Regions from separate parts of the Sphaerotilus microaerophilus genome, predicted to be linked through region 4. Evidence: predicted binding sites of a transcription regulator. Region 4 holds the regulator's gene; each other region holds the start of a gene.
The links. The regulator sigma-54, encoded in region 4, starts transcription at its own class of promoters, with help from an activator protein. The targets are predictions, from matches to a motif close to TGGCANGNAANCTGCTTT.

Region 1 (3,615 bases), 2.3 Mb from region 4:
TTTCCGGCACGTAGTTCGGGCGGCCGGTCTTCAGGTCGATGCCGGTGGCCCAGGTCACCTTCTTGACGAAGGGGAAGGCGTTGACCAGTTGGCCGGTGGCCGCGTCGTTGACGTAGAAGAAGCCGTTGCGGTCGGCCTTGCCGCCGAGGATCTTGCCGCCTTCGTCATAGGTGACGAACTCGTTCACGCCGTCGAAGTCCCAGCCGTCGTTGGGCGTGTTCTGGTAGTGCCACTTGATCTGGCCGGTCTTCACGTCGATGGCGACGGTCGAGCAGCTGAAGAGGTTGTCACCCTTGCGCAGGTGGCTGTTCCAGGGGGACGGGTTGCCGGTGCCGAAGTAGGCCAGGCCCGTCTTGCTGTTGTAGGTGCCGCCCAGCCAGGTGGCTGCGCCGCCGGTTTTCCACAGGTCGCCAGGCCAGCTCTTGCCGGTGGTGCCGGAGATGCCGTTCTCGGTCTTGTTGCCCTTCTCGTCGTACTTGTAGCCCATGTGGCCTTCGACGGTGGGGCGCACCCAGACCAGCGCGCCGGTCTTCGGGTTGCGGGCCTCGACGCGGCCGACCACGCCGAATTCGCCGCCGGACACGCCGGTCAGCAGCAGGCCCTGGGCAATGATCGGGGCAGCCGAGGCCGAGTAGCCGTCCGCGTAGTTGTCGATCTTCTCCTTCCAGACCACCTCGCCGGTGTCCTGGTTCAGCGCGACGATCTGGGCGTCGAGCGTCATGAAGATGACCAGGTTGTCATACAGCGCAGCGCCGCGGTTGATCACGTCGCAGCAGGGCATGATGCCGTCGGGCAGGCGGTGCTCGTACTTCCACAGCTTCTGGCCAGTCTTCACGTCCAGGGCGTAGATGCGCGAGTACGAACCCGTCACGAACATCTTGCCGTTGTGGATGACGGGCTGCGATTCCTGGCCGCGCTGCTTCTCGCCGCCGAAGGAGAACGACCAGGCCGGCACCAGCTTGCCGACGGTAGCGGTGTTGATCTGCTTCAGGGGGGAGTAACGCTGGCCCTGGGTGCCGACGCCCCAGCTCAGCACATCGCCGGTGGACTTGGCGTCGTTCTCGATCATCTGGTCGGTGACGGCGGCCTGGGCGGCCATCGACGCCAGGCCTGCGCTGATCAGCAGGCCCAACAGCTTCTTTTGCATGAACGGTCTCCTCGTGGGTGGTGACAGAGAACAGCGCGGGCAGGCGCCTCTCGGGAAATCTTCCTGAGCGACAACCGTGCCAGGTCGAATCCAGCCCGTTTGACCCAGGTCAGAGGCTGTTTTCGCAGCTTTGACCCCGCGGATCGTGCGGGTTCACCCTGAACACTGTCCCACCATCAAACACCGTTGCAGCGCGGCGACGGCGCAGGCGTGCCAGGGACGCCTGCGCTGTCACAGGGTCTCAGACCAGCCCGTCGAAGGGCCAGACCTCCACCCAGTCGCCGGCCGCCACCGAGCCCTGCGCCTGGCCCAGCACCACCAGCGCGTTGGCCTCGCTCATGCTGCGCAGGATGCCGGCGCCCTGGGCCCCGGTGATGGCCACTTCCCAGCCGCCGTCGGCGGCGCGGCGCAGGACGCCGCGCTGGAACTCGGTGCGCCCGGGGCGCTTGCGGATCGCCGCGGCGCTGCGTGCCTGCAGCGTCAGCGGGGGCGTGGCCTGGGCGCCGGCCAGGCGCAGCAGGCCCTCGCGCGCGAAGGCGTAGAAGGTCACCAGGCTGGCCACCGGGTTGCCGGGCAGGGCGAACAGCCAGGCCGTCTTCCCGGCCGGGCCCTGCAGCGCGCCGAAGGCGAAGGGCCGCCCGGGCCGCATCGCCACCTTCCAGAAGGCCACCTGGCCCATGCGTGCCAGCAGGTCGCGGGTGTAGTCGGCGTCGCCCACGCTGACGCCGCCGCTGGTCAGCACCACGTCGGCCTCGGCCACGGCACGCTCCAGCGTGGCCTGCAGCGCAGCAGGGTCGTCGCGCACCAGGCCGAGGTCGACCGGCTCCATGCCGAGCCGGCGCACTGCGCTCAGCAGGGTGTAGCGGTTGCTGTCGTAGATGCAGCCGGGGTCGAGCGGCTCGCCGGCGTTGCGCAACTCGTCGCCGGTGGAGAACACCGCCACGCGCAGGCGCCGCAGCACCGCCACCTGCGGGATGCCCAGCGAGGCGATCAGCCCCACGTCGGCCGGCTTGAGTACCCGACCGGCCTGAACGGCGGGCCTGCCCCTGGCCAGGTCCTCGCCGCGCAGGCGGCGGTTCTCAAGGGGCTTGAGCACGCCGGGCGCGATGGTGAGCAGGCCGCCATCGGCCGACGCAGCCAGCGTGGCCAGCTCCTGCGGCACCACGGTGTCCAGCCCGGCGGGCATCACCGCGCCGGTCATGATGCGCAGGCACTCGCCACGGCCGACCACCCCGGCATGGGGCGTGCCCGCAAAGGCGGTGCCCGCGGCCACGCGCAGCACGGTGGGCGCATCGGCGCGCAGGTCGGCGGCGGCAAAGGCGTAGCCGTCCATGGCCGAGTTGTCGTGCGCCGGCACATCGATCGGCGAGATCACGTCGGCGGCCAGCACCCGCCCGGGCGCATCGGCCAGGCCGACCGTTTCGGTGTCGGTGAGCGGCCGCAGCGCTGCGGCAATGGCCGCGCGTGCGGCGTCGACGCTCAGGTCTGCGTCGGAGATGAGGGGGGAGGGGCCGGGCTGGGACATGGTGCGGATGATAGCCAGGGGGTCGCTGACGGGCCGCAGCACGAGCCGCTATGCACGGACGTACATATCGCGCGATCGCCATGCTGCCCGCAGAATCGCGCCCCGCCGTTGCAGATCGGTTCGCGGCTGCACAGGTCCTATTCCCCCTCCTCCAGCCCGCCATGAGTGCCTTCACCGACAGCATCACCCTGGCTGCGCAGTTGATTGCGCAGGGCGATGCCGTGCTGATGCGCATCGTCGGCCTGTCGCTGCAGGTGAGCTTCTCGGCCTGCCTGGTGGGCGCCATCGCCGGGCTGTGGCTGGGCGCCTGGCTCGCGGTGGCGCGCTTTCCCGGCCACCGGCTGCTGGTCTGGGGCGTCAATACGCTGCTGGCGCTGCCTTCGGTGGTGGTGGGGCTGCTGGTCTACCTGCTGCTGTCGCGCTCCGGGCCGCTGGGCGCCTGGGGCATCCTCTTCACGCCCACCGCGATGGTGGTGGCGCAGAGCATCCTCGTGGTGCCGCTGATCGCCGCGCTGACGCGCCGCGTGGTGCTGGACGGCCTGCGCGAGGGCGGCGACCAGCTGCGCTCGATGGGCGCGGGCGAGCTCACCGCCGCCGGCCTGGTGCTGCTGCACGAGCGCTTTGCGGTGCTGACGGTGTTGCTCACCGCCTTTTGCCGCGCCATCGCCGAGGTGGGCGCGGTGATGGTGGTGGGCGGCAACATCGACGGCATGACGCGCGTCATGACCACCGCGATCGCGCTGGAGACCAGCAAGGGCGACCTGCCGCTGGCGCTCGCGCTGGGCATCGTGCTGCTGGGCGTGGTGGGGATCATCAATGGCGCGATCGGCCTGCTGCCGGCGCGCGAAGGCCTGGAGAGCGAGCGCCTGATATGACCACGGCCCTGATCTCGCTGGCCGCCGCGACGGTCCGCTTCGGTGGCGTGATGGCGCTGCGCGACATC
Region 2 (3,615 bases), 990 kb from region 4:
GGCCGGTGGACTGCGCCGGCGCCAGCCCGCCGCCGGTGGGAGCGCTGCCCGTCAGCCAACCGGCCATCACCGCCGTGGGCAGCAGGAAGTAGGTGTACCAGAGCGGATACTCCAGCAGGCTGTGCACGCCCACCAGCACCAGCATGAACAGCGCCGTGCGTGCGCCCATGGCCGCCTCGTCATCCGCAGCGCGCAGTGCCCCGCGCGCGCTCCACAGCCCCCACAGCAGCGCGGCACACACCGCCACGGCGATCGGCAGGCCGAACTCCGCCGCCCACTGCAGCGCGATGTTGTGGGTGTGGTCGAAGAAGGCCACCGGCCGGCCCGGGAAGGGCGTCATCGACCAGACGAAATTGAACGCCCCCACGCCGGTGCCGAACCAGGGATGCGCCTGGATCATCGCCCAGGCGTTGGACCAGATCCGCCCGCGCGAGCTGCTCGCATCGCCGTGCAACGTCTTCTTGAGCTGATCCTCGCCGTAGTAGGCCACCCCGTGGGCCGATAGCCACTGCTCCAGCCCCCACCAGCTCAGCACATACAGCGGCAGGCAGGCGATGAGCAACAGGCGCACCCAGCCCGGCAGGCGGCGGTCCAGCAGTCCCCAGATCAGCAGCAGGCCGATGCCCACGCTGCCGGTGCGCGAAGCCGTCATCGCCACGCCAAACACCAGCAGCGCCACCACCGCCAGCAGCACCCGGCGCGGCCAGCCGGACGACACGCCCAGCCACACCGCGGCGGCGATCGCCCACATCAGCAGGGTCGACAGCTGGTTGGGCTGGCGCATGTTGCCAATCGCCCGCCCGGCAATCGTCGGCAGGGACACCAGGCGGCCATCCGCCCAATCGGGCGCGAACACCTGCACCAGCCCGACCCCCACACTGGCCAGCCCTGCGATCACCAGGCCCCAGGCCAGCGGCCGGGCAAAACTCGCCAGATCACCCGCCTGGGCCGCACGTGCCGCGGCGTACACCATCGCCGCGGCCAGCAGCACACAGGCCAGGGGGAGCAACCGCTGCCCGATGGGCGCCCCCGGTACGAGCATCGCCCCCGCCAGAAGCCCCAACGCCAGCAGCACCGCCCGAGTCCCCGCCGGCAAGGCCCCCACCGCCCGCACCGGCGCCCGTGCCAACCACGCCAGCAACCACAGCCCCGAAGCCGCCACGGCCCAGGCCTGGTTGAAGTAGGTGGACGAGGGCGAGACGCTGAAGGCGATCAGGAAGGGGAGAGCGACAACAAGCCAACCGATCGAAGTGACCGCACCGCCGTCGGTCCGGCCGCTGAATGGGGGTATAGCTTGACTCATCAGAGCCGGCATTGTGCTCGATTCATCGGATGCATTCTCTGAGGCCCGAAAACGGAAAGAGGGGGCCGAAGCCCCCTCTTTGAGTCGAACCTAAAGCAGGTGTCGTTACTTGCAGGAACCCGGGAGATATTTGGGGGTGAGCGTGCCCGCCGCGCACTTCCACGCGGCGACTTGCTTGCCCTGATCCTTGGCGGCGGCCGACACGTCGATGGCATTAGCCATTGCAATGTCCGAATAAGGCGTCAGCGTGATGGTCTTACCATCGATGGCTGCGTCATTGAAACCCTGGGTGGTCACCGTGACAACACCGTTGATACCAGTGGCCACCGACGCAACGTACTTCGAGGGACTAGTGGATTCACAGCCCCATCCATTCGCCGTACCGATCGACGTCGTCGGCATCGACTGGATAGCCTCGCTGATCGACGTGCGGCACTGCGACGCGGCCAGGATGACTTCAGACATCTTCGCGCGCTTGGTGTAATCCTGATAAGCCGGCAGCGCCACGGCAGCCAAGATGCCGATGATCGCCACGACGATCATCAGTTCGATCAGCGTGAAGCCCTGTTGAACACGTTTCATCTGTAACCTCCAGTTGGGACAAGAACAAGGACTCATCATGCAGTTCCCGTGCCAGCCTGATCTCGCAGAGAACCTGCACTTTTGAGGAGCTTTTGCGCGCATGGAGACCCATCAGAGCCGGTTGACGACGCTGGGGCGACCAAAAATGTCACTTCGCGGTCGTGCCCACGAACACCAGCCGTCGCCTCGGCCCGGGCTTGACGTGTCTGGTCGCTCAAATGCAAAAAGGCCGCATCGCTGCGGCCTTTTTGCTGGCTTGAACGCGGCGAGCCGCGCTCAGGCAACCGGACTCACATGCCCATGTCCATGCCGCCCATGCCACCCATGCCGCCGCCCGGCATGGCCGGTGCGTCGTCCTTGGGGGACTCGGCGACCATGCACTCGGTGGTCAGCATCAGGCCGGCCACGGAGGCTGCGTTCTGCAGCGCGGTGCGGGTCACCTTGGTCGGGTCCAGGATGCCCATCTCGATCATGTCGCCGTAGGTGTCGTTGGCGGCATTGAAGCCGTACGTACCCGCGCCTTCCAGGACCTTGTTGATCACCACGCTGGGCTCGCCACCGGCGTTGGCCACGATCTCGCGCAGCGGCTGCTCGATCGCGCGCAGCACGATCTTGATGCCGGCGTCCTGGTCGTGGTTGTCACCCTTGATGCTGCCAGCCGATTGACGGGCACGCAGCAGGGCCACACCACCACCGGCCACGATGCCTTCTTCAACGGCGGCACGGGTGGCGTGCAGCGCGTCTTCGACACGGGCCTTCTTCTCCTTCATCTCGACTTCGGTGGCCGCGCCAACCTTGATCACCGCCACGCCGCCGGCCAGCTTGGCCACGCGCTCTTGCAGCTTTTCACGGTCGTAGTCGCTGGTGGCTTCCTCGATCTGGATGCGGATCTGCTTGACGCGCGCTTCGATGTCGCCAGCAGCGCCAGCGCCGTCGATGATGGTGGTGTTTTCCTTGCCCACTTCGACGCGCTTGGCCTGGCCCAGATCGGCCAGGGTGACCTTCTCGAGCGTCAGGCCGACTTCCTCGGCGATGACCTTGCCGCCCGTCAGGATGGCGATGTCTTCGAGCATGGCCTTGCGGCGGTCGCCGAAGCCCGGGGCCTTGACGGCCACGACCTTCAGGATGCCGCGGATGGTGTTGACCACCAGGGTCGCCAGCGCTTCGCCTTCGACTTCTTCAGCGATGATCAGCAGCGGACGGCCGGCCTTGGCCACTTGCTCCAGCGTGGGCAGCAGGTCGCGGATGTTGCTGATCTTCTTGTCGAACAGCAGGACAAACGGGTTGTCCAGCAGGGCAGCCTGCTTTTCCGGGTTGTTGATGAAGTAGGGCGACAGGTAGCCGCGGTCGAACTGCATGCCTTCGACGACGTCGAGCTCGCTGTTCAGGCTCTTGCCGTCTTCGACGGTGATGACGCCTTCCTTGCCGACCTTGTCCATCGCCTGGGCGATGATGGTGCCGACTTCTTCATCGCTGTTGGCGGAGATGGTGCCGACCTGCGCGATTTCCTTGCTGGTCGTGGTGGCCTTGGACTGCTTCTTCAGCTCGGCGACCAGGGCGATGACCGCCTTGTCGATGCCGCGCTTCAGGTCCATCGGATTCATGCCGGCGGCGACGAACTTCATGCCTTCGCGCACGATCGACTGGGCCAGCACCGTGGCGGTGGTGGTGCCGTCACCGGCCAGGTCGCTGGTCTTGGAAGCGACTTCCTTGACCATCTGCGCGCCCAT
Region 3 (3,615 bases), 2.0 Mb from region 4:
CGTTGAGGTAGTCCTGCGGCACCTGGCGCACGCCCACCGCGGTGTTGATCACCATCGGCCAGATCGAGCAGATGAAGATGGTCCAGATCGCCGCCGGGTTGGCGGCCTTGAACACCATCAGGCCGATGGGCAGCCAGGCCAGCGGCGAGACCGGGCGCAGCAGGCTGATGATCGGGTCCAGCATCTGGTTCAGGAAGTTGAACCGTCCGATCATGAAGCCCAGCGGGATGCCCACCAGCGCCGCCAGGCCGAAGCCCAGGCCGACGCGCTGCAGCGACGACAGGATGTTCCAGCCGATGCCCTGGTCGTTGGGCCCCTTGACGTAGAAGGGGTCGGCGAACAGATCCACCGCCGAGGCCCAGACCACCACCGGCCCGGGCAGCTGCTTGTCGCCGGTGTGCGACACCAGCTGCCACACCAGCAGCAGGCCCAGGAAGCCGAGCAGCGGCGCCAGCCAGCGCGCCAGCGTGCGGCGGCGCTGCGCCCGGGCCATCGCCGCGGCCTGTTCCTTCTGCTTGACGTCCGGGGCGGTCTCGGCCAACGGTGCCGGCCCGGCCGTCCTGGCGACCGAGGGGTGAGGCGCCGCCACGTTGCTGCGCGGCGCGGGTGCTGCCGGCAGGTCGCCGGGGTTCAGGGGGAAGGTGCTCGCGTTCATGGAGGGCTCCTGCTCGGGTGTGCGCATCGGGACGGGCGGATCAGGCCGCCTTGACCTTGAAGCTGGCGGCGTACTTGGCCGGGCTGCTGCCGTCCCAGACCACGCCGTCGATCATCTTGGAACTGCGCAGGTCGCTCTTGGGCACGCTGATCTTGAGCTGCGCCGCGGCTTCCTTGTAGAGCGCCGTCTTGTTGATGGCCTTGGCCAGGCCGAGGTAGTCCGGATCGGTCTTGAGCAGGCCCCAGCGGCGGTGCTGGGTGAGGAACCACATGCCGTCCGACAGGTAGGGGTAGGTGGCCGCCCCGTCGTTGAAGAACTTCATGTGGTTCGGGTCGTCCCAGGTCCGGCCCAGGCCGTTCTGGTAGCGGCCCAGGATGCGCTGGTTGATCGCGTCCACCGAGGTGTTGACGTAGGACTTCTCGGCGATGGTCTCGGCCATCTTCATCTTGTTCTGCAGGCCCGCGTCGATCCAGCGGCCGGCCTCCAGTATCGCCATGACCACCGCCCGCGCCGTGTTCGGGTACTTGGTGACGAAGTCGTTGGTGGTGCCCAGCACCTTCTCGGGGTGGTCCTTCCAGATGTCCTGGGTGGTCGAGGCGGTGATGCCGATGCCGTCGATGATGGCGCGGTGGTTCCAGGGCTCGCCCACGCAGTAGCCGTCCATGTTGCCCACGCGCATGTTGGCCACCATCTGCGGCGGCGGCACGGTGATCACCTTGGCGTCGGTCATCGGGTTGATGCCGTGCGCGCCCAGCCAGTAGTACAGCCACATCGCGTGGGTGCCGGTCGGGAAGGTCTGCGCAAAGGTGTATTCGCGCTTCTCGGCGGCCATCAGCTTGGCCAGGCTGGCGCCATCCACTGCGCCCTTTTCGGCCAGCTTCTTGCTCAGCGTGATGGCCTGGCCGTTCTGGTTCAGCGTCATCAGCACGGCCATGTCCTTCTTCGGCCCGCCGATGCCCAGGTGCACGCCGTAGACCAGGCCGTAGAGCACGTGCGCGGCGTCCAGCTCGCCGCTGACGAGCTTGTCGCGCACGCCGGCCCATGACGCCTCCTTGGTCGGGATGATCTTGATGCCGTACTTCTTGTCAAAGCCGAGCACCGAGGCCATCACCACCGACGCGCAGTCGGTCAGCGGGATGAAGCCGATGCGCACCTCGGTCTTCTCCGGCCGGTCCGAGCCCTGCGCATGCACCACGGACTGCAGCCCGGGCACGAGGCCTGAGGTGGCGGCTGCCGTGGCCGAGGCGGCTGCGGCCTTGACGATCGTGCGGCGACCCATGTCGACATCCTTGTTGTGAAGCGGATTCATCTGTGCACCCTCGAAGCGGTTGAAGCGAAGCGAGAACAAAAAGAAAACGGCGTCCGCACTGCACCCGGCCAGGGGCCGGGGAGTGGGGACGCCGTCGTCCGGTGGGCTGCACTCCGCCTTGGAGCGCTGCCACTTCAGCGAAAGACCGCCGTTGATCTCTCTGCCTGGGTATAAGCAGGTGCCGTGCCAGCCTGGATTCGCGCTGCATGCACCGTGCTGGGCGCCGCGGGCGGGTGTTCGTGCTGCACTGCACCAGAAGTGGTGATCCGCTGTGCACCGTGGTGCAGTCTGGTGCGCCCGACGCGCCCGGTGCGGCGGCGCTCGCTCTCGGCCCCTCAGCCCAGCAGCGGTGCGAGGTCGAGCAGCCGCTGCGCCACCTCGGCGATCTTGAGCCCGCGGTCCATCGCCGACTTGCGCAGCAGCGCGTAGGCCGCCTCCTCGCCAATGCCCTGGCGCTTCATCAGCAGGCCCTTGGCGCGGTCGATCACCTTGCGGTCGCTCAGCTCGCTGCGTGCGCGGGCCAGCTCCTCGCGCAGCGCGCGGTCCTGCTCGAAGCGGGCGATGGCCACGCGCAGCACGGAGGCCAGCCGCTGCGGTTGCAGCCCGGCCACCACGTAGGCGCTGACGCCCGCGGCCATGGCCTGGCGCATCGGGTCGTCGCGATCGTCCTCGGTGAACACCACCACCGGCCGCGGGCTCTGGCTGCTCAGCGCCGCCAGGTGCTCCAGCGTGTCGCGCGTGGGCGATTCGCTGTCGACGATCACCACGTCCGGGCGCAGCTGCAGCACGCTGTCGTGGATGACCCGGGCGAGGTCGACCACGCCGACCACCTCGTGGCCCTGGCGCACCAGTTCGTCGCGGATCAGGCCGACGCGGCGCGCCCCGTCATCGATCAGCAGGATGCGCAGCGGGCGGGGGTCGGTGGCGAGGGGCATGGCGAGGCCAGGGGCAGCACGGGGCATGGCCCGAGCCACGCAACTCGCGTGCCGGGGCGGTCCCGGCATGGGCCTGATCTGCCGCAAGACCGCGGTGGCCCGCAGCGCCCCTGCACGCCGCAGGGCCGGGTTCCGCGGTAGGCTGCCCAGGGCAGGCCGGACGTGTGCGCCGGTGCACGGAGGATTCGATGATGAGCAAGCAGATGCACCCCTCACGGGCCACGAGGTGGCCGGGCGTTGGCGCGGCGGCGCTGCTCCTGGCTGGCCTGGGGCTGGCCGGCTGTGCGGTGGAGGTGCAGAACACCCGCGCCGCGCAGGAGCTGGCGAAGCAGTCGGAACTGCCCGGCTCGGTCTACACCGGCTGGCGGGTCTACCAGGACCGCTGTGCGGCCTGCCACGGCGCCGACGCCAGCGGCAGCACGAAGGCGCCCGACCTGCGCCAGCGGGTGCGCGATCTCGGTGCGCACCGCTTCGTGGGCCTGGTGCTGACGCGCTACGACTGGAACCAGGTCGAGTCGCTGGGCAATGGCAACAACCGTGGTGGCGATGCGATGGTCGACGACGTGCTGCAGCGCCGCCGTGGCGCCCTGGTGATGCCCGCCTGGCAGGGCGAGCCGCAGGTGCAGGCGCACATCACCGACCTCTACGCCTACCTCTCGGCACGCGCCGAGGGCACCCAGGGGCCGGGGCGGCCGGCCCGATAGCCAGGGGGCGGC
Region 4 (3,615 bases):
TCAACCGCTGGCCAACCCTTATCGCCCGGCGCGGATCCCGCTCCGTCGCCCGCCGCAGCCGCCGATCCGGCCGGTCCGGCCGAGTTGCGCCGCGCCGGCTTCACCCATCGCAACCTGCCGCTGCTGCTGCTGCATGCACGCGAGAGCGTGATCGGGCACTTCCGCCCGGTCCTGAACGCGCACGGCATCACCGAGCAGCAGTGGCGCATCGTGCGCGCGCTGCTGGAGCGCGGGCCGCTGGAGCCGCGCCAGATCGGCGAGGTCTGCCGCATCTCCAGCCCCAGCCTGGCGGGGGTGCTGGCGCGCATGGACGACCTGGGGCTGGTCACGCGCGAGCGCCTGGCGCATGACCAGCGCCGTGTGCGGGTGAGCCTGACCGAACGCGCCCGCGTGCTGGCCGCCACGCTGGCGCCGCAGATCGAGGCGGTCTACGAGGCGATCGAGACGCACATCGGGCGCGATTTCATCGAACGTTTCTACACCACGCTCGACGAGCTGATCGGCCTGCTCGGCGAACTGCCGCCCGTGGACGCCGACTGATCGGCGCAGCCGGCCCGCCGCCGGTCTGCCGGCACAGGTCAAGAGCAGGTCAAACGCGGGTCAGAAGCCCGCTGGCGGGGCTGGCGTGCGACCGATGGGCAGCTCGCCCGCGGTGGGGACGCGCCACTCGGGCGCCGATCGGGCCTGCCCGGCCTGCCGCTGGACACGCGCCTCGGCATCGGTTGCGTGCACGAAATCGTTCCCCAGTTGCACCAGCTCGGTGCTGCCGCAGGAGCGGCACAGGCTCAGCACCGCCCGGGCGTACTCGGGCGGGCCGAGCAGCAGCCCCACGTCGACGGCCTCGCCGAGCTCGTGCAGCAGCAGGTCGTGGATGCGCTGGGCGATGCGCAGGCGGTTCTGGGCAGAAGGTTCCATGGCTTGTTGTGCTCCCGAAAGCCATGGTTCCATGCAGGTGGCGTGCCGCGCCATTGAGGCAAACACGCAAATTTGAAGCAATCCGTATCCGGGCGATGCCTGCGTCGGGCGCGGTGTGGCATCTGCACGGGCCGGCGGCTGCCGACCCGTCGAGAGGTTCAGATCGCCTTGCGCAGGTTCGCGGGCGCGATCTTGAGCGCCTCGCGGTACTTGGCCACCGTGCGCCGCGCCACCTGGATGCCCTGTTCCTCCAGCATCTGGCTGAGCTGGCTGTCCGACAGCGGCTTCTTGGCGTCCTCGGCGCTGACGAACTGCTTGATCAGCGCACGCACCGCCGTGGAGCTGGCGTTGCCACCGGCCTCGGTGTTCAGCGAGGAGCCGAAGAAGTACTTCAGCTCGAAGGTGCCGAAGGGCGTGTTCATGTACTTGGCCGTCGTCACCCGCGAGATGGTGGACTCGTGCAGGCCCAGCTCGTCGGCGATCTCGCGCAGCACCAGCGGCTTCATCGCGATCTCGCCGTGGGTGAAGAAGCCCTTCTGCCGTTCGACGATGGCCTGCGAGACGCGCTGGATGGTGTCGAAGCGCTGCAGGATGTTCTTGACGAACCAGCGCGCCTCCTGAAGCCGGGCCGACAGGTTGGCGCCACCCTCGTCGCCGGTGCGCTGGCTGCGGTGCTGGCGCAGCACCTGGGCGTAGAGGTCATTGATGCGCAGCTTGGGCATCACGTCCGGGTTGAGCACCACCTTCCAGCCGCGGCCGGACTTCTGCACGATCACGTCGGGCACGACGATGTTGGCCTCGGCGCGGGTGAAGCGCCGCCCCGGCTTGGGCTCCAGCGCAACGATCAGCGCCTGCGCCTCGCGCACGGTGTCTTCACTGGCGCCGGTGATGGCCATCAGGCGCTTGAGGTCCCGCTTGGCCAGCGCTTCGAGCTGGCCGCGACAGATCGCCAGGGCGGCGTCGCGCGCCTCGGAATCGGGCAGGTCACGCAGCTGCAGCTGCAGGCACTCGCAGAGGTCGCGTGCGCCCACACCCGCCGGCTCCAGGTTCTGCAGCCAGCCCAGCGCGCAGCGCAGGCGGTCGAGCAGGTCCTCGCGCAGCGTCAGGGCTGCCTCGGCCGCCGCCTGGGGATCGGCCGCAGGGTCGGCCGGGTTGCCCAGCTCCAGGATCAGCGCCAGACGCTCGGCCACTTCTTCGAGCGCGTCGGCCAGGTAGCCGTCCTCGTTGAGCGAGTCGATCAGCGTCTCGACCAGCAGCATGTCCTCGGGCGCCAGGCGCATGCCCAGCAGCTGTTCGCGCAGGTGGTCGGGCAGGCTGGGGGCCACGGTGTTGCGCTCGGTCCAGTCGCTGTCCTCGTCGTCGGGGGCGGCATTGCGGCTGGCGGGGGCTTCGGCCCGGCCGTCGAAGTCCTCGCGCTCGGTGCCGTTCTCCCAGTCTTCACGGTCGCCACCGTTGAAGTCCAGCGGCTCCATGCCCGGGGCATCGCCGTCGGCCGGGCTGGCGGCCTCGCTGCCGAGCGTGTCGCTGCCGCCGTCCCAGGGCGTGTCGGCGGCTCCTTCGGCCGGCGCGGACGGCGCCGCCACCTCGGCCGGCGTCGCCCCTGCGGCGCTGCTGTCGCCCGTGGCGCTGCCGTCGTCGTCGACCTCCAGGAAGGGGTTCTGTTCGAGCATCTGCTCGACTTCCTGGTGCAGCTCCAGCGTGGAGAGCTGCAGCAGCCGGATCGACTGCTGCAGTTGCGGGGTCAGCGCCAGGTGCTGTGACAGGCGGACCTGCAGGGAGGGTTTCACGAAGGGGTCCTCGTCTTCACGGATTCAGTGGGGTCTGGGAACAGCGCTGCACGTTCACATGCGGAAGTGCTCGCCCAGGTAGACCTTGCGCACATCGGGGTTGTCGACGATGTCGGTGGGCGTGCCCTCGGCCAGCACGCGGCCCTCGCTGATGATGTAGGCGCGGTCGCAGATGCCCAGCGTCTCGCGCACGTTGTGGTCGGTGATCAGCACGCCGATGCCGCGCGCCTTCAGGAAGCCGATGATGCGCTGAATCTCGATCACCGCGATCGGGTCGACGCCGGCAAAGGGCTCGTCGAGCAGGATGAAGCGCGGCTGGGTGGCCAGCGCCCGGGCGATCTCGACGCGGCGGCGCTCGCCGCCCGACAGCGCCGGCGCCGGGCTGTTGCGCAGCCGCTCGATCGACAGGTCGGCCAGCAGGGCATCGAGCAGCTGCTCGATGCGCGCGGCGGGGTAGGGCCGGCCACGCTCGTCGAGCTGGAGCTCCAGCACGGCGCGGATGTTCTCCTCCACCGTCAGGCGGCGGAAGATCGACGCCTCCTGCGGCAGGTAGGACAGGCCCATGCGGGCACGCTGGTGGATCGGCAGGCGCTCCACCGGCAGGCCGTCGATGCGGATCTGCCCGGCATCGGCACGCACCAGCCCGACCAGCATGTAGAAGCTCGTGGTCTTGCCCGCGCCGTTGGGCCCGAGCAGGCCGACCACCTCGCCGCTGTGCACCGCCAGGTGCACGTCCTTGACCACCAGCCGCGCGCCGTAGCGCTTCTGCAGGCCCTCGGCCTCCAGTCGGGTGGCCCCGCTGGGCGCGCTGATGGCGCCGGCCCCGGCAGGCAATGCGGCTGCACCGGCCGCCGGCAGTGCCGCCGTCAACGGCCGCCCTCGCTTGCACGCGGCGTCACGGTGCCGCGCACGC

Region 1: NGK70_RS11435 (PQQ-dependent methanol/ethanol family dehydrogenase) is a predicted target of sigma-54. The motif match lies at 1,212-1,229, and genes of this name have one in related genera.
Region 2: NGK70_RS05825 (pilin) is a predicted target of sigma-54. The motif match lies at 1,922-1,939, and genes of this name have one in related genera.
Region 3: NGK70_RS18720 (CmpA/NrtA family ABC transporter substrate-binding protein) is a predicted target of sigma-54. The motif match lies at 2,136-2,153, and genes of this name have one in related genera.

Annotation. Positions count from the first base shown of each region.
Region 1 covers NZ_AP025730.1:2,627,409-2,631,023, forward strand. Annotated here, with positions in the region: gene NGK70_RS11435 (PQQ-dependent methanol/ethanol family dehydrogenase) at 1-1,147, opposite strand, end outside; gene moeA (molybdopterin molybdotransferase MoeA) at 1,389-2,672, opposite strand; gene NGK70_RS11445 (ABC transporter permease) at 2,834-3,547, shown strand; gene NGK70_RS11450 (ATP-binding cassette domain-containing protein) at 3,544-3,615, shown strand, end outside.
Region 2 covers NZ_AP025730.1:1,318,293-1,321,907, reverse strand. Annotated here, with positions in the region: gene NGK70_RS05830 (PglL family O-oligosaccharyltransferase) at 1-1,303, opposite strand, end outside; gene NGK70_RS05825 (pilin) at 1,409-1,885, opposite strand; gene groL (chaperonin GroEL) at 2,176-3,615, opposite strand, start outside.
Region 3 covers NZ_AP025730.1:4,381,459-4,385,073, reverse strand. Annotated here, with positions in the region: gene ntrB (nitrate ABC transporter permease) at 1-655, opposite strand, end outside; gene NGK70_RS18720 (CmpA/NrtA family ABC transporter substrate-binding protein) at 696-1,964, opposite strand; gene NGK70_RS18715 (ANTAR domain-containing response regulator) at 2,300-2,926, opposite strand; gene NGK70_RS18710 (c-type cytochrome) at 3,091-3,603, shown strand.
Region 4 covers NZ_AP025730.1:327,871-331,485, forward strand. Annotated here, with positions in the region: gene hpaR (homoprotocatechuate degradation operon regulator HpaR) at 1-540, shown strand, start outside; gene NGK70_RS01505 (hypothetical protein) at 601-915, opposite strand; gene NGK70_RS01510 (RNA polymerase factor sigma-54) at 1,074-2,702, opposite strand; gene lptB (LPS export ABC transporter ATP-binding protein) at 2,757-3,515, opposite strand; gene lptA (lipopolysaccharide transport periplasmic protein LptA) at 3,569-3,615, opposite strand, start outside.